Regions from separate parts of the Enterococcus sp. LJL98 genome, predicted to be linked through region 2. Evidence: riboswitches for the same ligand, from Rfam matches in the RefSeq annotation. Region 2 holds a riboswitch; the other holds the start of a gene.

Region 1 (11,369 bases), on a different contig from region 2:
CTCCGACAATCATGGTCTTCATCGGAGCCAAATCAAATTGCTTGGCAATCAAACTTGCAATAATAAAAGGCATGGCTACTTGAAATAATTGGGCGACTTCAAGCAATTGATGAATCACTACCAGATGTGAAAAATTTTTAAAAAGCGTACCAATGACAGCATTTGGAATCAATGAAAGAATCGTTCCTTGAGCTGCCCCCGTTAATAATTGATTCAAAAACACTTTTGGTGTCATACGAACCTTTGGTGTTGCGTTTGTCATGCAAATCTCCCTGCCAATCTCAATTGTTTTATCGAAAGTATCAATCGCTGATCATTCGTAAGCAATCACATTATTTATTAGACTCTAAACTGTTGGCATCATAGCATACATCCGATTTCTTTTGTTCGCTCTCCGTTGTTTTCTAATCATCTTTTTAGGGGATTGTTTGTTTTTTATTCAAAAAAAGGATTCTCTAGAGCTGCCCCCTCTTGAGAATCCTTTTTTTGATTAATGTGCCTTTAGGACTTGTTCTTTGACTTTAACTAATTTTGTTAAGAACGCACAGTAGGGTGTGTCAATCCCATATTCTCTTCCCTTACGAACAATCGCTCCGTTAATATAATCAATTTCTGTTAAACGATTATTCACAATCAAATCTTGATACATGGATGGGTGGTGCAAGCCGATGGTTTCTCGATTATAGCAAGATTGGATTTGATTTAACACTTCTGGAATATTTAAATGGGCGTTTTCCATTGCAGCAATCGCAGCAAATTCTGAAACAATTTGTTCTACGATTTGATCGGCTCCATCCGTTTCACCAAAATCCGCCATGTTCGAATCAAGCAAGGTACATAAGCCATTCATCGTTCCATTGACACAACCTTTTTTATAAATGGAAGATAAAATGTTTTCTGAGTACTTAGCATTCAATTTCGCTCCATTCAGAACTTCAACCACTGCTTGAGCAGATGCTTTTCCATCTGTCCCCAAATTTTGTAAATCGACAGAACCTGTTCCAAAGAACTTCGCTTGCCCTGGACCTTCTAAACCTGCGGTCCACATCGTATTGCCTAATAAAATATTCGTTAACGGCACGTACTTTTTAATCACATCTTCATGACCAATGCCATTTAATAAACATAAAACTTTGGTGTTTTCGCCGACCATGTTCTGAATGGCTTGCATCATCGAATCCAGTTGCATCGCTTTCGTAAATAAAATTACAAGGTCCGCTTGAAAATCGACCGCTGAAACTTCATCTTGGTGGTAAATGGTTAAGTCTTCCTTGACATGTACGCCATCAAAATTTGCTTGTAACCCATGCTTACGAATGGCATCGATATGGTCTTGCCAACCATCAATTAAAATCACCTCATTGTTTGATTGATGTAACATTAGGCCAAAACGACTGCCCATCGCGCCTGCACCTGCAATAATAATTTTCATTTCTTTTTTCTCTCCTTGCATGTTTCCTTATTTTTTATGTAAATTCAGTAACAAATTACTAAGAATCATTTCAGTTTCTCTTTCTCATTTTCCTTTCCGTGATAAAGTGTCAATTGACTGCTATTTATCCTTGAAAGGTGAGTTTATGAATATTCAACAATTAAAATATTTTATTGAAATTGCAGATACGAACAACCTATCTGCAGCGGCTCGCAATCTTTTTGTCACTCAGCCAACCCTCTCCCTGGCCTTAAAAAAAATGGAGAGCGAATTACGCACTTCTCTTTTTACTCATACCCCTCAGCCTTTTCAATTGACGAAAACGGGGGAACATTTGTATGAACAAGGACGACAAATTGTGAATCAATTCGATCAATTGATTACGGCTATCCATGTCATGTCAGACGAAGAGCAAACGAAGAAGAAAAAGATTAGAATCGGCTTGCCTACTCTTTTTTCGATGCAATTTATGAAAGAAATCTCAGAGTTTTTAAGTACCCATCCTCACGTGGATCTTGCCATTACTCAAGATGGTTCGCCACACTTACAAGCCATGCTTGAAAAAGACGAACTTGATATTGGCCTACTTTCTTACCCGAATCTTTCTCCAGAAAAAATTTCAATTGAACTCCTTGAAACTTCAACAAAAGGCTATCATGTATACGTGGTTGTCCCCGAAGGCAACCCCTTGTCTCAACAAGACCAACTCACTTTTAGCGACTTGAAGGACCAACGCTTTTCTTCTCTAACGACCAACTATATGTTGGGCCGTTTACTCTTTGACCGTGCAAGAGACCTTGGTTTTGAACCCAATGTCGTTCTTTTCAATAATGACTTACAAGTCCTCTTGCATAGTTTGCTTGAAAATGAATCTATCTGTCTTTTACCGATTGAGTATCAAAACGTCAGTAAAAGTGACGGCTTAAAATGGATTCCTTTAAAAGATAAACAACATTTTTTTCCGATTGGCATCGCCCTTCGTAAAGAGGCTTCTTTATCAAAAGATATGAAAGATTTTATCGAGAGAATTAAACAAAATTAAACCTCTCGATGTTTCTTTCTACCCTTGGTATTTAAAAACGACTTTACTATCGTATAATTTCAATACCTTTTCAAATATAAAGTGAGCAAATAAGCCTGCGACAATTGGGACAACAAACCAACAAATGATGAGTAACAAGCCACCTAATCCTTGATCAAACGAAGCCAAAGGTCCGACTAAACCAACTAAACCAAAGCCTGCTGAATTCGCTGTTCCCGAAATATTAAAGAGAGCAGCTGGAACAGCAGCAACTACTGCAGTAAAGAGACAAGGTAATAAAATAATGGGGTATTTAAATAAGTTCGGCATCATCATCTTCATGCCACCTAACGCGATCGCTAACGTGACGCCAGATTGATTCGCTCGCCAAGAGTTCATAACGAGTACAATGGTTGTCGCAGCAATTCCCATCGCCGCAGCGCCTGCAGACATCCCATTCAATTGGATTGCCATCCCAATTCCAACCGTTGTCAGTGGCGAAACAATTAATAAAGCAAACGAACAGCTAATTAAAATACTCATAATAACCGGTTGATAATTTGTAAAATCATTGATGAGTTGACCAATTGCTACCGTAATTTGAGTCACATAAGGATAAGCCAACATGCCAATTACTCCTGCACCAATCCCAACCACAATCGGCAAGGCAATAATTTCGACAGAACCAAATTTCGAGCCAATGGCCATCAACATCAAGACAGCAACGGCTGCTGTCAACATGATGTTGATAATATCCCCAGTTCCGGCAGCGACAAAGGCACCCACTTCACGATTAAAATTGAGTACTCCAGATGCTGCAAAAGCTGCGCCCCCCACAATCATTGATTTTGCCGGTGTGAAATCAAATTGTTTGGCAATCAGTGCGGCAATAATCAATGGCGTAGCAATTTGAAAAATAAGTGCCGCATTTAAAATCATTTCAATCACTGGAATATGTGCGAAATATTTTAAAATGGCACCGATGACGGCATTGGGAATTAGTGCAATAATCGTTCCTTGTGCGGTTCCAGCTAATAATTTGTTAAAAAATAGTTTCGGTGTCATCTGAGTTTGAACGGTTTCAGTCGTCATAATAAATCTCCCTATTTCAATCTAATTTTTATTTCGAGAAGAACATTGAGAAAACATTCACTTTTATTCAGATAAAAATTTTCCTTTTAAAGTCTTTAGACAAAAAACTGCTTGAATCAATGTTTTTTTAGCTTGAAAATCACTCTTTTAACCGGTTTTTCGAGAAACCTCATCTTCTTATTTATAGTGAAACAAATCACATTGGTGGTTAAAAAAATATTTCTTTTCTTTTTTGTCTTAAAATTTTATTGCTTCATTCGTTATTTTTCTCTGCTGTTTCTTTCGACACCACTAATTTACCTCGAACGAAAAGCGAATGCCAATTGTTAAAGTTTATAGACCTATTAATTTTATTTATACCCTAAAAAAACATTGATACGACAGCTCCACTCATTTATTTCTTTGTTATTTATAGTTGTTTTTTAATGAATTTCTTACTTTTGTTTTAGGATATTTTTGACAAATACAAGTCATATTCTAAAACAAAATCAACTTCACCGATGTTTTTTATATAGAAAAATAACCAACAATCAATTTTACATGCATCGATTGTTGGTTATGAATGTTTATTGGTCAAAATACAGGACGAACTTCTTGTCTGAAATTTTCAGCCAATCATTCGACTCATTAATAAGACATCTAAAAAAGCACCTTCGTCACTGCGCGCCCCACGTGCCATGACCGCTTCTTGTTTGAAGCCAAACTTTTTATACAAGCCGATTGCTTTGGTGTTTTGACTTTGGACCGTTAATTCGATGCGAAAGATCGTTTGACTTTCTTCTGCCCAAATAAGTAATTCTTCTATGAGAATACTTCCGAGTCCCATTCCCCAGTATTCTTTTAAGATGGAGATTCCTAGCTCACCGATATGCGCGATCCGCTTTTCTGAATCACTTTTAATCGAGGCCGTACCGACAATCTTATCACCGAAAAGGGCGACAAATAAGACATTCGATTCACTTTCATAGAGATCTGCCAATTGCAAGGCAAGTAGCTCTTCTGGTAGATTGATGCCCTTTTCGTCCATCACTAGAAATGCTGTTTCTTCGCCAATTTTTCTAGTTACTTTTAATAACTGTGCGGCATCTTCTGGTATTGCTTCACGAATAATCAAATCCAATGCCTCACTCATTGGCTGCTCGCCATTTCGCTAAAATTCGTGCTTCAAATTGCTGCCCTGCTGGACCATGACTTTGAAAGGCGACTTGGCGATGGTCGCTATTTTCTGGGTCTTTCGTCAAGATAACTTCTAAATAATCTTCCGGCAAGTAGTCTTCTAACAAATTTCCCCATTCAATGACTGATAAGCCCTCCCCTTCAAAATACTCATCCAGACCTAAGTCTCCCGCACTCCCCCCTGTTCGGTAAACATCCATATGATAAAGTGGTAAGCGCCCTTGCAGATACTCACGAATAATCGTATAGGTGGGACTTTTTATCATTTGCTCGATGCCTAAACCTTCCGCAATGCCTTTGGTTAACGTCGTTTTGCCTGCACCTAAATCCCCCGTCAAGACAAGATTGTCCCCCTTTTGTGCCACGCTTCCAATCATTTTGGCTAATTTTTTTGTTTCTTCTGGGCCTCCTAAAAAGATCACACTCGTGCCCTCCTTTGAATTTTTACTAACGCTCCTAATATATCATCATTTACAAGATTCGTCATCGTAAAGGAAGACCGAATCGAAAACAAATCCATCGTTTCTCTTTCCCCCCTCTTCCTACAATTGAGCGTTCACAAAGAATCAACGCTTCAATCCGCTTGGAGCCAAGAAACACACTGATGTCAAAAAAAGCAAGAAACCTCTACCAATTCTAAACATTTTAGTAGGAAATCCCTTCTGAACCTGTCATAATAAATAATAAGACAGATGAAGGAGAGTGAAAAAATGAATAAAATTATTTTAGTCGGAAATGGCGATGTCGGGTCAAGTTACAGTTTTGCTTTAGTCGCACAAGGAATTGGAAATGACGTTGGCATCATTGATTTGGATGAAAAGAAGGTTGAAGGTGATGTTGCCGATCTGGCTCACGGACTCGCTTTTATTGGACCAAAACAAATCTACTCTGCAACTTATGCTGACTGTCATGACGCCGACCTCGTTGTGATTACCGCAGGTGCAAACCAAATACCAGGCGAAACACGACTCGACCTAATTACTCGTAATGCAAAGATTATGAAATCCATTGTTGAATCCGTGATGGCTTCTGGATTTGATGGTATTTTTTTAATTGCGACCAATCCTGTCGACGTGTTAACTCACTATGTCAAAAAAATCTCTGGTTTGCCTGCAGGTCGTGTCATTGGATCTGGCACAACACTCGATACGGCACGCCTTCGCAATGCAATTGGAGAAAAGATAAAAATTGATCCTCGAGATGTTCAAGTAACGGTCATGGGGGAACACGGTGACACCCAATTTCCTGTGTGGTCTCATGCAAACATTGGTGGACTCAGTATTGGTGAATGGCTGGAGCGTCACCCTGAATTTTCAGCAGATGAACTCGATGGCATGGCTGAAGATGTCAAAAATGCAGCTTACGGCATTATTGATGCGAAAGGATCGACTCATTATGGCATCGCGATTTCACTCGCTCGAATTACAAAAGCAATCTTCAACGATGAATATTCAGTCTTACCAGTTTCCGTTCATTTGGAAGGCCACTATGGCACCAGTGATGTTTGCGTTGGCTCAAATGCCGTCATTTATCATAAAGGTGTCCGTGAGATTATCGAAACACCCCTCAATCAAATTGAACAAGAAAAAATGACCCTTTCTTTGCAAACATTAAAAAAAATGCAAGAACAACTGCAAGATCCCCCTTCGTAAATAGAAAAAGCAGCTTCCAAATAATTCACCAGGGAGCTGCTCTTTCTATTTTTTTGTGTTTGATAAAAAAAGCCCAGGCGCTTTTCTCGTAATTTATTTTCATTATGTTACAATGACTTTGTTACTAGGGGTGTCTTGAAAAAAAGACTGAGATGCAAATCGCAGACCCTTTGAACCTGTAAGTTGATGCTTGCGTAGGGAAGTTGACAAAAAGAAAGCGCTCGGGGTGTCTTCCGGTGCTCATTTTTTGAATGCATTTTTACGCCAGACCTGAAATTAGAGGATTGGCGTTTTTTTGTGTGGAGTCACAGCTAGTAATAATTCAAATTCACGGAGGATGACACGATGTTTTCACAAGAGCTACACAAGGCTACCAGGGCGATCTGGCAAGAAAGTAAGGCGCACCCTTTTGTACAAGAATTAGTTGCCGGCACACTACCGGAAGCTATTTTTCGGTATTATTTGCTACAAGACCGCTATTATTTGATTCAATTTAGCAAAGCACACCATCAGTTAGCGGCAGCGACTGAGAACGGAGATTTTCGAGAGACCCTCATCGCAAATGCCAAAGGTTTAGAAAAATCTGAGGTGAGTGTCCGGAATGACTTTTTTCAACAAATGAATATTACAACAGAGGAGTATACAGCGACGCCCATCGCGCCAACGGCTTATCACTACACGAGTCATATTTTCCGACTCTTACAAACAGAAACTCCTGGGACTGTTTTGGCCGGCCTACTCCCTTGTTATTGGCTTTACCAAGAAATTGGTGAGCATTTTGCAGATGTGGGTTCCCCTCACCCGGTCTATCAAGCTTGGATTGATACTTATCATCGTCCCGCATTTAAAGAAATGACGAACATTCAAATTGGTTGGTTGGACCATTTTGCTCAACAAGCTTCAGAGGACGAACGCGCGGCGATGAAAGAAGCCTTTATCATTAGTAGCCGCTTAGAATTACAATTTTGGGAAATGTCTTATCAAAAAGAAACTTGGGAGGAAAACAAATGAACTTTGACCACATCCAAACCCTACGGGAAATCAATCCACTCGTGCATAACATTACGAACTTAGTCGTTGCCAATGACAGTGCGAATGGCTTGCTTGCCATTGGTGCCTCCCCTTTCATGTCAAATACCATCATGGAAGTGGCAGAAATCCAAACCTTCAATCACGCCCTTGTCTTAAATATGGGGACGATTAATGATGAACAGCTAAAAGCCATGCTCCTTGCTGGACAAGCCGCCAATCACCAAGGAAAACCAGTCGTTATTGACCCTGTTGGTGCTGGCGCAACAACTTATCGAAAAGAAGTGATTCAGCAACTCTTAGAAAAAATTCAACCGACACTGATTCGTGGCAATGCAGGAGAACTAGCGAGCCTAGCCAACGTGCCTTGGGAAGCAAAAGGCGTGGATGCTGGTAGTGGAAGTGCAAACGTGCAAGACATTGCCGAAGCTGTCGCAAAAAAATACCGCTGTATCGTCTTTATTAGTGGAGCGACAGACGTCATTACCAATGGAGAACAAACCTATTTAAATAAAAATGGGACACCTGATTTCACCCAAATGACTGGGAGTGGTTGCCTCCTTTCTTGTATTTGTGGAGCTTTCTTAGGCAGTCTGACGACAAATAGACCTGCAGAACAACTGGAGGCCGTTGTTCTCGCTGGTATCACGTATAGTATCGCCGGTGAAAAAGCAATCGAAGGGTTCGAGCAACTTCAAGTGGGACATTTCCGAATGAACCTCCTCGACCAGCTATCAACAATCAATGGCGCAATGGTCGCAGCCAAAGTGAAAGGCGAATGGGTGAAGAAACATGAATGAGTATCCTCAAGCCTTAACCATTGCCGGCTCTGATAGCGGGGGTGGTGCTGGTATCCAAGCCGATTTAAAAAGTTTTCAAGAACGACACGTCTTTGGCACCTCGGTCCTCACAGCCGTCACTGCTCAAAATACTCTAGGGGTCCATGATATTTTCAACCTCCCTCGTCAAACGATTGAAAATCAATTAGAAGCGATTGCAACCGATTTTCAAATTCGGGCGGTTAAAACCGGGATGTTAGCAAATGGGGATGTGATACAATTCATTGCGAACCAGTTACAGACTGTTTCTTTTGGTCCTTTAGTCGTTGACCCCGTCATGGTGGCCAAAGGTGGCGCGAACTTATTAGAAAAGACTGCCCTTCAAGCATTAAAGGAACAGCTGATTCCTTTAGCAACAATTATTACACCGAATTTACCAGAAGCCGCAATCCTTGTCGAAAAAGAATTAACAAGCAAAGAAGCGATTGAAAAAGCAGCGAACGACATTCAAGCGTTAGGTGCCAAAAATGTCATCATCAAAGGGGGGCATCGATTAGACGTACCCGATGCCACCGATTTCCTCCTGCTTGAAGACGGGAGAAAATTCTGGTTAACCAAACCTCGTCTTGATACGAAACGAACCCACGGAACAGGTTGTACCTTTTCTGCTGTGATTACAGCGGAACTCGCCAAAGGTCAGGACGTTCTCTCTGCAGTCCAGATTGCGAAAGACTTTATTCAAGCCGCTATCAAGACCACGATTGCAGTCGGTCACGGACACGGTCCAGTGAATCATTGGGCTTATCACAAAGGAGGAAGCTAATGAAGGATTTTCTACCAGAACACCTGACCCTCTATTTTGTCGCGGGCACACAAGATGTCCAAGGAGAGCAAGCACTGCCTGAGTTACTTGAGCAAGCCATTCAAGCAGGCATCACGACTTTTCAATACCGTGAAAAAGGACCGAATTGTCTAAAAGATCCTGTAGCGATTCAAAAGATGGCTCGCAAACTGCAAGCCATCTGCCACAAACATCAGGTCTTCTTTTTGATTAATGATAACCTCGCGCTCGCCTTAGCCATTCAAGCTGACGGGATTCACGTGGGACAAAATGACACGAACATTCAAGAAGTCATTAAGGAATGTAAGGGAAAATTACGTATCGGACTTTCTTGTCATACGCTTCAAGAAGTGCAAGCAGCCAATCAACTGTCAGCAATTGATTATGTTGGCATCGGACCGGTTTACCCAACTTCCTCAAAAGCAGATGCCCAAGCACCTCTTGGCGTCAAGCAACTCCACCAACTCGCTGCTGCCAGTCAAAAAGCAGTTGTTGCCATTGGTGGCTTAACAGAAACAAACTGCCGATTGATTGATTCAAATAAAATCGATGGACTTGCAGTCATTTCGATGATCACTAAGGCCAAAGATTTACCGAAAACCATTCACACTTTACGGCAACATTTCCAACAAAGAGTCTAAGCTTCATGCTTCTTTTTTATGTTTCATAAAGAAAAAATGTATTCTTTTGTTATAATCGTGTGAGGAAAGGTGTGAAATCAAATTGAAGCCCTTAGAAAAAGAACAAGGTTTTCTTCCTATTTATGACAATCAAACCGAAATACTCATACTTGGTACGGCTCCAAGTGCTGTCTCTTTAAAAAAGAATGAATATTATGCCAATCCTGGTAATCAATTTTGGAAACTACTCTTTACTCATTTACAAGTGGTAGACCCTCTCAACTATCAAATGCGAATTGCTCAATTGAAACAACATCGAATTGGTTTATGGGATGTTTACTCGACTTTTGAAAGAAAAGGTAGTTTAGATAGCAATTTCTCAACTGTCTGTCAAAATGATTTCACAGAACTGTTAACAAATGCTTCAATCAAAAAAGTCATTGCCAATGGTTCACTTGCCTATCAAGAAGCAAAAAAGAATGATACGTTGAACCACCTCCCAATTCATCTCGCCTTATCAACCAGTGGCGCCAATAATGGCAGAAGTAAAGATCGTCTGCAAAATTGGGGGAGCCTCTTACAAGAAGTTAGAACAAAAAAATAGAAACAAAAAAATCCTAGATGAAACGACCAAACGTTTCATCTAGGATTTTTTCCTACTGGCGATACATCTTCAACTCTAAAAACAAGTCATTGTAAATCCCGATGTACTCGGCACCAAGGTTTTCGTACACTTCAAGTTTGGCAATTAATTCATCGCTTGGATAAAACTGCTCGTCTTCGGTAATCTCAGCAGGTAGTAATTTCATGGCTTCTTTATTTGGAGTGGAATAACCAATGTATTCGGCGTTTTGAGCCGCAATTTCTGGTCGTAACATAAAGTTGATAAAATCATAGGCTCCCTTGACGTTTTTGGCGTTATGAGGAATCACGATATTGTCGAACCAGACGTTCGAGCCTTCTTCAGGAATCACATAATGAATGTGCTCGTTTTGATCCATCATATCCGCTGCCTCCCCCGAAAAGGTAATGGCAACTGGTGTTTCTTCATTCACCATATACATTTTGATTTCGTCTGCCACGAGTGCTTTAACGTTTGGCATTAATTCTCGTAAAAGAGTGACGGATTCTGCGAGTTCTTCATCGTTTTTACTATTTAACGAATAGCCTAAGGTATTTAAGCCAATACCAATCACTTCTCGCGCGCCATCAATCATCATTAAATTGTTCCGTAAAGCCGGATTCCATAAGTCTGCCCATTTGGTCATTTCTTCGCCGTCAATGAACTTATCATTGTAAACAATTCCTAAGGTCCCCCAGAAATAAGGCACAGAATATTGATTTTCAGGATCAAAACTCATATTTAAAAAGCGTGGGTCAATGTTCTCAATCCCTTGAATTTTACGATAATCCAATTTTTGAACTAGATTTTCTTCCATCATTTTTTCAATCATGTACTCACTTGGAATCGTAATATCATAAGAAGTGCCACCCTGAGATAACTTGGTGAACATGCCTTCGTTTGAATCAAAGGTTTCATAGTTGACTTTATAACCATATTCTTGTTCAAACTGTTTTAATAAATCCGGATCGATGTAGTCTCCCCAGTTATAAATATTTAACACTTCTGCACCAGCCATGCCACTACTTTTTTCTAATTGTTTGACACCGAAAAATAGTACGAGAAGAATCAACAAAATACCAATGATGAGTGATTGTAATTTTTT
Region 2 (11,369 bases):
CCAACTGCAGCAGTTCCGTGTTCACAACGGGAGCCAAATCGATCACTCGAACAATTTCTTTTAAGGGAATGGTCGTCTGCGGTCCTTGTTTGGAAAGACCCGTAACAAATCCTTGGATATGGCGATTGCCCTCACCAAAAGGCACTTCCACGCGCATTCCTAATTCAATGACTGCTTGCCACGCTTCAGGAACCAAATACGTATACGGTTGATCCGTTTGCATCGTTGGAACGTCAACAATCACTTCTGCATATTGCGACATGACATTATCACCTCTTTCTCATTTTACTAAATTTCGTTCTTTTTGTCTGGAAAGCGCAAAAGAAAAAGTCTGGAATTTCCTCTCCAGACTTTTTTTCACTTTTTTCTTTATTAATCTTGGCGAAGACGTGATTCTAGTTCTTTTTGCTCTTGCTCTTTACGAGATTGGCGCTCTTCTTCTTCTAATTTTAAACGTGCTCGCTTAATCTCTGGATGCGGATCATTAATCACTGTTTCTGCTTCAATTTCTTCTAGTGCTTGACCGACTCTTTTCACTGATTCAAAAGTATCAAGGGTTGCTTCTGCACCAGCTTCTAACTCATGTGCCCGTTTACTCGCTAAAATAACTAAGGAATATTTGGAATTCACACGTTCAAGTAACGTATCAATCGATGGTTTTAACATCATAGTTTTTTACAACTCCTCTAACATTTTTCTATATTTTCCAATGACCCGCTCCACGCGGAAATGCTCACTGGCAATTATTTCTTTAATCCGTTTGACGGCTAAAGGCACTTCATCATTAACAACTGCATAGTCATACAAGGCCATCATCTCGATTTCTTCTCGTGCAATCCGCATTCGTTCATCAATCACTTCCGGTGCATCTGTGCCGCGACCAGTTATTCTTGAACGTAACTCAACGAGATCCGGTGGCGTTAAAAAGATAAACACGCCATCTGGGACTTGTTTTTTGACTTGTCTTGCACCTTGTACTTCAATTTCCAAGAAGACATCTTTTCCTTCATTTAACGTTTTTTGAACATAAGAAAGGGGCGTACCATAGTAATTACCTACATATTCTGCATACTCCAACATTTCTCCTGATGCAATTAGTTGTTCGAACTCTTCTCGCTCTCGGAAGTAGTAGTCAACGCCTTCTACTTCTCCGATTCGTTTTTTTCGAGTAGTCATTGAAATTGAGTATTCAAAATCATTCTCTTCGCTATCAAAAATTGCTTTACGAACGGTTCCCTTCCCTACACCTGAAGGACCAGATAATACTATTAATAATCCACGCTCTGTCATGTCCATGTCCTTTCGTTTCTAAAGATATTCTTCTCTTTTTGCTTGTACCTTTTTCTTTTGACGTACAGTAATTCTTATAATATACCAAAAATCCCATAAAAAATCCACTTTTCAAGCGGATTTCTCATGGATTTATTCAATATTTTGGACTTGTTCGCGAATTTTCTCAATGATGGTCTTCATTTGAACCACATGATGCTTGATTTCAATCGCTGTTGATTTGGAACCAATCGTATTCACTTCACGATTCATCTCCTGAATTAAAAAATCCAGCTCACGGCCAACCGGTTGCGTCCGCATCACTAATTCATTAAAAGAAGCAAGATGAATCTGCATCCGATCTAACTCTTCACGAATATCACTACGCTCTAACAAAAGGACTAATTCTGTTAACAAGCGTTCTTGGTCGATGGTACTTCCTAAATAGGCTTCTAATTTCTTTTCAAATCGACTACGATACTCTGTTTCAAAAAGCGCTGTACAAGCAAATAGGTCTGCGACGTGGGTCTGCAAGAGCGCTTGATTTTCAAGCAAGACCGCCAAAATCCCCGCGCCTTCCACTTGGCGACTCGCTTCATTTTTTTCTGTCGCTTCAGCCAGTGCTTCAAGCAAAGCTCCTTCGACCGTTTCGATTGCCAGTGGAACTTCTTGAATTTGGAAAAACGCTTCTTTTTCAAGCAAACGTTCAACTAAACTACCTAACGGAACCGCTGTTTGAAAACGATGCTTGGTTTCTGTTTCCACCGATTGCACCACTTGTTCAATTAAATCCCAATCGATTTGAATCGTTTTGCTTTGACTGGTACTTTGGGTGAGCGTCACATAAACTTCGATTCGTCCTCGATGAAGCCGCCGTTTGACCATTTGTCGAATTTGGTTTTCAAATGCATGCAATTGGCGCGTTGTTCGGACTTGAATATCTAAAAATCGATGGTTTACACTTTTGACTTCTACTTCAATTTGTTCGTTCGCGGTCATTCGAATGGCTTTTCCAAAACCAGTCATACTTTTCATCCGAATCACTCCTTACATTGACAGCATGATTTTTTTTAAAGCTTCAAATTCCTCGTTGCTTAATGTCACACCTTTACCCATCTTTTCATGTTCGGGACCCCAATCACGTAAATCAAATTTCGCGGGATTCCCATTCCAACTGACTAAATTCAATTCCTTACGCCAGCCACGACTATTTTCTGATAGTACGCCGATTTCTTCTAGAATTTCATAAGAAAACGCTTTTGACATTGTCTTCACCTCATTTTTCAAATAAAAATTAAACCACTAAAACGTTTGTTGTTCCATTGAAAAAGCTGCCAACATTTCTGGCGTCGCTGTTTTCGCTGGCGTCACTTCTGTGAGTTCTCCTTGGACGAGCCACCGTGTCACGCCGGCTGCTTCCCCACACGTAATTAGGGTCACAATTTTTTTATCTTCTACCACATCCAACACTTCAACTTCTGTTGGTTCAATGCGTTTTGATTCATAGACTTCATAAGTATAAATTGTTTCTAAGTCGGTTAAATAAACGACATCTCCCAATTGAACTTCGTCTAGGCGCGTAAATAAAATCGTTGTTTCTTCAATTCGATGGCTTGCTAAAGCGTAATTGCCCTCACCCATTTTTTGCTCGGGATCAAACGTGCCTGCACCAAAAAGCAACGCCTCATTGCCTAATCCTTTAAAGATTGGAATTTGAATTTCGGCGCTTGGCACTGCGACGCCACCAATAACTGGTAACACTTTTCCGCTTAATTGTGCCTTTAAGACTGCTTCTAAATTAGCCGATTGTACTTGTTCAAAATCAAACGTCACTTCTTCTTCTAAGTTTTTTTCAATTTCACGACGACTGACTTTCGCAACTTGATAGGTTTCACTCGTTCGAGCCATTAAAAGATTCTTAATTTGACGGTTAAAAATCAAAGCTACCCCAAGCAATAACACCAAAATTAAGCATAAATTGATGACGATTTCTTTAAATTTTCGCTTCTTTTTCATCGGTTGAATCCTCTCGTTTTTTTTATCATACCACAAAATGGAAAAAGCAGGCTGGAAAAACGACAACACTTTGCTTATATTAACATTAAAGCGCTTCCGATGCGATTCTTGTAACCTGTTCTTAATAGAAAAGAAATAAGCTTTTTTCGAGAGGATACGGTAAAATAGAACATAACAGAACGATAGATTAGAAAAAGGAGGGGGAGCATGACTTCATCGATTTATATCCATCTTGACACAACGAGTAATACTGTCTTGACGCAGGGAATTACCGCTGGGGATTTTCAGCGAGGGATTGTTCACCAGCCAAAAAACATTTTGCTATTAAATCCTAGTACCGACTTAGGTGAGTTCGAAAGTCATACATCTATGAAAATGATTCGCGGTCAAGCAGCCATTGATCAGTTTTTTCAAACACTTGCTCAAAACCGCGTAGTTCTTGAAAATAAATGGATTGATTTTACCGATTTAGCCATGTTAAAGGAACTAACGCCGCTAGAGATTTCAGAATTGCTCTACTTTGGCCATATGAAGACCCATCTTTATTCTGCTTTTTTTTATAAGCTTCAAAATAATTTTGTTTATTTTGACTTAGATGGCGGCTTAAATCGCACCTATTACCGTTATCTTGATGAATTTTACCGCATTTTAGCTGTCAAATTAACGCAACTCACTTTAGAAAAACTAAATGAACGTCGCACTTTCTTCCGTAAGCCGCAACTGGTGAACGATATCAACAGTGAGTTGTTAAAAGCACTGAAAGAGGCGATGAAAGAAGGGCTTTTCTTTTCTTTTGAAAAAGCGGTATTAATCAATCAAGAGTTTCGAATTCCACTTTTTTTGGTTGAAGAAGTCCCGCCGTTCACCTCAAAAGTACTCACTCGCATCAAAGAACAGCAACTGGGTTATTTAATCTACCATCAAGACTTGAAAACTTGGACGCTCGATGCGGAAGATGAATTTCTTGGCATCTCGACCAAAACAGACACGTCTTTCTAAACAAAGGCCGTATCAATCATTGATAGACAAAAGGACTTGCGAATCCACACGCAAGTCCTTTTCTTTTATGCTAACGATTTTCTTCTTTCCACCAAATAAGTGAACCCCACACGTATTTGATGGGATGTTTTAATTTTTTGATTGCAAAGGCAAGGCCTCATCAACCGAAAATAAATTTGGCATCACTTGATACAACAATACTAAGGCAATGCTCGTTGCAAGCCCAGTAGCCAAAGCGCTGACCCCATTCATGACAAGAGAGAAAAGAGCTGGCGACATGCCCCACATCGCGTATTCGCCCCAAAATACCCACCCTGCAACAAAGTGCCAGAAAAAACGAGTAAAAACACCGAGCAAACTCGCGGAAACAATCAGCCGAATCGCTAGCCCTTGACGTCCTTCACGCATTGCTTGATAAAGTTTTGGCGCATAAATCCCTGCAAACCCAGCAAATAAAAAAGCCAATAAATACTCGATTAACACTTGTGGCACGCTTAAAAAAGCAACGTTTCCAATTGGAAAATGAAGGATTCCCCAAATAAAACCTGCCATGAGTCCGGGTTTTAACCCTCGACGAAGCGCGTAAAGGGTTAAGGGAATCTGCCCTAAAGAAATGGTAAAACTGGAACCGATATTGGTTGGTAAAAAGGATAAGACAATTGCCAATGCAGCAATAATCGTTCCTTCCACCATTACTCTTGTTTTTCCGTGCATAAAAAAACTCCTCCTTTTCGAATCATCACAATTCACAAAGGAGAAGCATAGGTTCTATACTTCAACTCGACACAATTCCTACGTTCGCATAACCGAAACAGGTTCGAAGGGTTTAGAGTCAGACTCATTCTCAGCGCATTGGCTCCCCTTTGTGATCAGATTCTATTTTATTTTTTGTTACAGAATCATCATAGCATAGTTTTTTCAAATGACCAGAAAAATGCTTTCTCGTTTTTTTAACCTTATTCCAAGTAAAACCAAGTCATTTCATTGACATTCTTACTCATTTTTACGACAATAAAGGATAGGTCTAGCTAGCAGCGAAGGAGAAAATATCGTTGTTAGCGACAATCAATCGAATTAAAGGAGCTCTTATTTATGATAAAAAGTTTACTCAAATATGTTGGAGAGTACAAAAAAGAGACGTTACTCACCCCCTTTTTTGTCACACTCGAAGTCATTCTTGACGTAGTCATCCCTCTCCTCATGGCCATGATCGTCGATCGAGGGATCAGTGGGCGAAGCAAAGAGGATATTCTTTGGATTGGCGCTGCATTGCTAGTCTGTGCAGTTTTAGCACTCGTTTTCGGTATGCTTTCCGCGCGCTACGCCGCCACTGCGTCTGCTGGTTTTGCCAAAAACGTCCGGCAAAAAATCTTTGAAAACATTCAAGAATTCTCATTTTCCAATATCGATCGCTTTTCAACTCCCAGCCTCGTCACTCGTCTGACAACCGACGTGACGAACATTCAAAACGCCTTTCAAATGACGATTCGCATACTGGTTCGTAGCCCCTTACTTTTTTCCTTTTCAATCATTATGGCTTTTCGTTTAAATAATCAATTAGCGATGACTTTTCTATTGATTGTCCCTTTTTTGGCGCTTGGTTTATTTTTAATCATTAAATTTGCTCACCCAGCTTTTAAACATGTTTTTAAAATCTATGACCGTTTAAACCAAGTGGTACAAGAAAACTTACAAGGCATTCGAATTGTCAAATCTTTTGTGACAGAAGCACATGAAGTCGATAAATTTACACAAGTTTCTGGAACAATTTACCGCGCATTTTCAAAGGCAGAACGTATTGTCGCTTTCAACCAACCAGTGATGCAAATTTCCATCTATACTTGTTTACTTTTGATTTCCTGGATTGGTGCGCACTTAATTGTTGCAGGTTCATTAACAACCGGCGAACTCATGAGTATGTTTATGTATGTCATGCAAATTCTCGTTGCTTTAAATATGATGTCGATGGTCTTCGTTATTTTGATTATTTCACGCCCCTCAGCAGAACGCATCATTGAAGTTCTCGATGAAAAAAGTGATCTGACTGACCCCGAAGAACCCGTACTGACTTTGGCGGATGGGTCCGTAACCTTTTCGCAAGTCGATTTTAGCTATACCAACGATGAAAAGAAACTCATTTTAAAACAAGCCGATTTCCAAATTCAATCCGGTCAAACTGTTGGTATTATCGGCGGAACAGGAAGCGGAAAGACAAGTCTGATTCAACTGATTCCACGTCTTTACGATACAACCAATGGCCAAGTGATTGTTGGCGGCAAAAACGTGAAAGACTACTCTTTAAAAACATTACGGGATGGCGTTGCCGTGGTTTTACAAAACAATGTCTTGTTCTCGGGAACAATTAAAGAAAATTTGCGTTGGGGAAATGAGACAGCTAGTGATCAAGAATTGATTGAAGCCTGTCGTCTCGCGCAAGCCGATGATTTTATTCAACGTTTTCCAGATGGTTATGATACTTATATCGAACAAGGCGGAACAAACGTCTCTGGTGGTCAAAAACAACGACTAACCATCGCTCGTGCATTATTGAAACAACCCAAAATTTTAATTCTCGATGATTCAACAAGTGCTGTGGATACGAAAACAGATGCTTTAATTCAAAAAGCTTTTTACGAAACGATTCCCAATACAACCAAAATTATTGTTGCTCAAAGAATCTCTTCTGTCGAAAAAGCAGACCTTGTCATCGTCATGGATGAAGGAAAAATTAACGGCGTCGGGACGCCAGCAGAAATGCTTGCGACGAATCAAATCTACCAAGAAGTTTACCAATCACAACAGAAAGGATTTGGGATTGCCAATGAATAAAACATCCAACAAAAAAACAAAGCAATTAAAAACATTGACTCGTTTGCTCAGCTACCTGATTAAAGATTATCCTTGGCAATTGCTGATTGTCGCCATTTGTATATTTATCACCGCTTTTGCAACGGTTCAAGGTTCTTTATTTTTACAAATTGTCATTGATGACCATGTCACACCGATGCTCGCAAGTGCAGGTGCTCCTGACTTTTCTGGTCTGTTCAAAGCCGTTTTAACCATGGCCTTGATTTATTTACTTGGTGTTTTGACTTCAATTATATTTAACCAATTAATGGTGACGATTTCCCAAGGAGCGCAAAAGAAAATTCGTGATGAACTTTTTGCGCACATGGAAACTTTACCTTTAGCGTATTTTGATACCCACACAAAAGGCGATGTCATGAGCCATTATACAAATGACATTGACACTTTGCGCCAGATGCTTTCACAAAGTGCACCACAACTGCTGCAAGCCATTGTCACTTTAACCAGTGTCTTTGTTGCGATGCTCTCCGTTAGCTTGCCGCTTACGCTCTTTGTCCTCGTTTCGGTCAGCTTAATGGGCCTCACCATTCGCACATTAACTGGCTTAAGTGGACGCTATTTTAAAGGTCAACAAGAATCATTGGGGGCCGTGAATGGTTTTATCGAAGAGATGATGCATGGACAAAAGGTCATAAAGGTCTTTAATCACGAGCAAGTAGCGATTGAAGAATTTACTGCTCTAAATGATACTTTAGCTGAAAATACCACCAAGGCCAACCGCTATGCAAATATCTTAATGCCTGTGATGATGAATTTATTAAATATTCAATACGTACTCATTGCAATTGTTGGTGGCCTTCTGAGTATTAATGGTGTGGGAGCTTTAACCATCGGGGGAATCGCTGCCTTCTTACAACTTAGTCGGTCATTAAATATGCCGGTCAGCCAAATCTCGCAACAGATCAATTTTATTATTATGGCACTTGCTGGTTCGGAACGGATTTTTACTTTGATGGATGAGCCCTCTGAGGTTGATCATGGCACCGTGACGCTTGTGAATGTGACATATCTCGATGGTCGTTTGGAAGAATGTCAAGAACAGACCAATCAATGGGCTTGGAAAAAACCTCAAACGGATGGGACCTTCCAATACGTGCCTTTAACAGGCGATGTCCGCTTCAATCAAGTCGATTTTTCTTATACGCCAGAAAAACGCATTCTAAAAGAAATCTCTCTTTTTGCAAAACCCGGACAAAAGATTGCTTTTGTTGGTGCGACTGGAGCAGGGAAAACAACGATTATTAACCTGATTAATCGTTTCTATGACATTAGTGACGGTGAAATCTTGTATGATGGAATTAATATCCAAGACATAAAAAAAGAATCTTTGCGTCGCTCGCTTGGCATCGTTTTACAAGAAACCCACCTTTTTACCGGAACAATTCGGGAGAACATTCGTTACAGCAAACTTGATGCAACGGACGAAGAAGTCGAGAACGCTGCGAAATTAGCGAATGCCCATTACTTTATTTCTCACCTGCCTCAAGGTTATGAGACGGTTATTACTGGCGATGGTGAAGGCCTGTCACAAGGACAACGCCAATTACTTTCCATTGCTCGCGCTGCCATCGTTGACCCGCCAGTCATGGTTTTAGATGAGGCAACTTCAAGTATCGATACTCGAACAGAACGGATTGTTCAAGACGGCATGGATGCTTTGATGAAGGGACGGACGGTCTTTGTCATTGCGCATCGCCTGTCCACAATCCAAAACTCCGACGTCATCATCGTTTTAGATCAAGGAGAAATTATTGAACGAGGAGACCACGACACACTCCTAGCCAAAAAGGGGACCTATTATCAATTGGCAACAGGTCAATTGGAACTCGATTAAATCCCTCCCAAAAAGGCCGACGAGCGCCCTCTCTTGCGAAGAGGCGTTCGTCGGCCTTTTTATTTGTGCGAAACATGCCCCTTGTTCGATCATTTTTCTCAACAAGAGGAACCTTGTATCAAAAATTTAAGCGTATACGGAGGAAGTACGCTCGCTTATAAATGGAACAATCCTTGATCGTCATACCCTTAGTCACGCACCAAAAAAACGACATGCAAGTAAAAAAGGCTACGACAATTGTCGCAGCCTTTTTTTATTTATTGTTCAATTTTAGCAATTGTTTCAAATAATGGACTCACAGGTTTGTTCTCATGAATCCGTTTAATTGCCTCACCCATCAAGTTCCCAACACTAATTTCGTAGATTTTTTCAATTCGACGATCTTCAGGTAAGTTGATTGAGTCTGTCACAACTAAACGTTCAATTGCTGAATCTTGGATACGTTGTAGGGCAGGTCCAGATAATACAGGATGCGTACATGAAGCATAGACTGCTTTTGCACCAGCTTCTTTTAAAGCATTTGCCGCTAAGGTAATGGTTCCAGCTGTATCGATCATATCATCAATCAAGACGCATGTTTTTCCTTCCACATGTCCGATAATATTCATTACTTCTGCAACGTTCGCTTTCGGACGACGCTTATCGATAATGGCAATCGGTGTTTTTAGAAATTGCGCTAATTTACGCGCACGAGTAACACCACCGTGGTCTGGCGAAACAACGACAACATCATCGCCTGCGATGCCATTTTCTAAGAAATAGTTAGCAATTAACGGGGCTCCCATTAAATGATCGACTGGAATGTCAAAGAATCCTTGGATTTGAGCCGCATGTAAATCGAGTGTGACCATACGATCTGCTCCGGCTTTTTCAATCATATTTGCCACTAATTTGGCTGTGATTGGCTCACGTGAACGTGCTTTACGGTCTTGACGCGCGTAACCATAATAAGGCATTACGACGTTAATTGTTTTGGCACTTGCCCGCTTTAATGCATCAATCATAATTAATAATTCCATTAAATTATCATTGACTGGGCTACTGGTTGATTGAATAATATACACGTGTGCTCCACGAATACTTTCTTCAATATTCACTTGAATTTCGCCATCGCTAAATTGTTTAACGGTGCACTCTCCTAATTCGACGCCAACTGCTGCCGCAATTTTTTCTGCTAACGGACGATTTGAGTTTAACGCGAAAATCTTTAATCTTGGATCGAAATAATGATTTGACATGAGAACCTCCACTTTCTTTTCCCTTCCACTAAAAAAAATGACTACTACTTATGTGTTTTGAATCATCTTCAACATAAATAGTAGTCATTTTATTCTAATAAATCAAGTAATATTACTGGAAATATGGTAATTTCTTAGCAAATTCTTTTTTGTTGACTTGATTCGCTCGGGCAATTCCCATCGCATACTCAGGAACATCTTTGGTAATCGTCGAACCTGCCGCAATAAAAGTGTGTTCCGCGATTTTCAAAGGTGCCACCAGGTTGGCATTGGAACCAATAAAACTGCGGTCGCCAACTGTCGTACGGAATTTATCCTTGCCGTCATAGTTCACAAAGACCACGCCACAGCCGACATTAATGTCTTTTCCTAGCGTTGCATCCCCAATATAAGTTAAATGACCGACTTTCGTTTCCGCACCAATTGTAGCATTTTTAATTTCTACATAGTTCCCAATATGGGCTTTTTCACCAATTTCAGTTTGCGGACGTAGATGTGCATAAGGACCAACATCTGCCGCTTGATGAACCACACTCGCTTCAACCACTGAAGCCTTAATAACCACTTGGTCTCCAAGTTGACTATCGACAATCTGAGAGCCGTTTGTAATGACACAATCTTCACCAATCACGGTATTCCCCTTAATCGTCACATTGCCTTCAATCACCGTGTCACTACCAATAACGACCGCAGAATCAATAAATGTCGTTGCTGGGTCAATCAAGGAAACACCATTTAACATGTGTTGATGATTGATTCGCTCACGCATGATTTGATTCGCATAAGCTAAAGCAACGCGATCGTTCACTCCTAACGATTCATTAAAATCATCGGTTTGATAAGCCGCTACACTATGCCCTTGGCTCTTTAAAATCTCAATAATATCAGTTAAATAGTATTCACCTTGCGCATTGTCCGTATTTAAATTGGCCAAAGCCGAAAAAAGCAATTCATTATCAAAACAGTAGGTTCCTGTATTGATTTCTTTCACTCGTGCTTCTTCAATAGTTGCATCTTTTTGTTCGACAATCCGATCGACAATGCCAACATGGTCACGAATAATTCGACCATAACCGGTTGGATCTTCTGCTTGAGCGGTTAAAATTGTTGCAGAAGCATTTTTCCCTTGGTGATACTCAAACAAG

What was found. A riboswitch is a leader RNA that binds a small molecule or an ion and turns the genes downstream of it on or off. The one in region 2 is predicted to bind thiamine pyrophosphate.
Region 1: another riboswitch for thiamine pyrophosphate. It lies ahead of tenA (thiaminase II); the one in region 2 lies ahead of thiT (energy-coupled thiamine transporter ThiT).

What each region holds. Positions count from the first base shown of each region.
Region 1 covers NZ_JBTXLU010000002.1:114,955-126,323, forward strand. The annotation lists gene ACYSNO_RS04180 (PTS sugar transporter subunit IIC) at 1-262, opposite strand, end outside; gene ACYSNO_RS04185 (2-dehydropantoate 2-reductase) at 491-1,432, opposite strand; gene ACYSNO_RS04190 (LysR family transcriptional regulator) at 1,578-2,474, shown strand; gene ACYSNO_RS04195 (PTS sugar transporter subunit IIC) at 2,493-3,545, opposite strand; gene ACYSNO_RS04200 (GNAT family N-acetyltransferase) at 4,153-4,677, opposite strand; gene tsaE (tRNA (adenosine(37)-N6)-threonylcarbamoyltransferase complex ATPase subunit type 1 TsaE) at 4,670-5,143, opposite strand; gene ACYSNO_RS04210 (L-lactate dehydrogenase) at 5,432-6,373, shown strand; TPP riboswitch at 6,490-6,591, shown strand; gene tenA (thiaminase II) at 6,719-7,384, shown strand; gene thiM (hydroxyethylthiazole kinase) at 7,381-8,202, shown strand; gene thiD (bifunctional hydroxymethylpyrimidine kinase/phosphomethylpyrimidine kinase) at 8,195-9,004, shown strand; gene thiE (thiamine phosphate synthase) at 9,004-9,663, shown strand; gene ACYSNO_RS04235 (DNA-deoxyinosine glycosylase) at 9,746-10,246, shown strand; gene ACYSNO_RS04240 (ABC transporter substrate-binding protein) at 10,299-11,369, opposite strand, start outside; gene ACYSNO_RS04245 (ABC transporter permease) at 11,369-11,369, opposite strand, start outside.
Region 2 covers NZ_JBTXLU010000010.1:87,919-99,287, reverse strand. The annotation lists gene priA (primosomal protein N') at 1-262, opposite strand, end outside; gene rpoZ (DNA-directed RNA polymerase subunit omega) at 373-669, opposite strand; gene gmk (guanylate kinase) at 676-1,290, opposite strand; gene ACYSNO_RS09235 (YicC/YloC family endoribonuclease) at 1,423-2,304, opposite strand; gene ACYSNO_RS09230 (YdbC family protein) at 2,317-2,535, opposite strand; gene ACYSNO_RS09225 (class A sortase) at 2,572-3,285, opposite strand; gene ACYSNO_RS09220 (hypothetical protein) at 3,493-4,284, shown strand; gene thiT (energy-coupled thiamine transporter ThiT) at 4,414-4,998, opposite strand; TPP riboswitch at 5,057-5,157, opposite strand; gene ACYSNO_RS09210 (ABC transporter ATP-binding protein) at 5,377-7,113, shown strand; gene ACYSNO_RS09205 (ABC transporter ATP-binding protein) at 7,106-8,986, shown strand; gene ACYSNO_RS09200 (ribose-phosphate diphosphokinase) at 9,244-10,224, opposite strand; gene glmU (bifunctional UDP-N-acetylglucosamine diphosphorylase/glucosamine-1-phosphate N-acetyltransferase GlmU) at 10,337-11,369, opposite strand, start outside.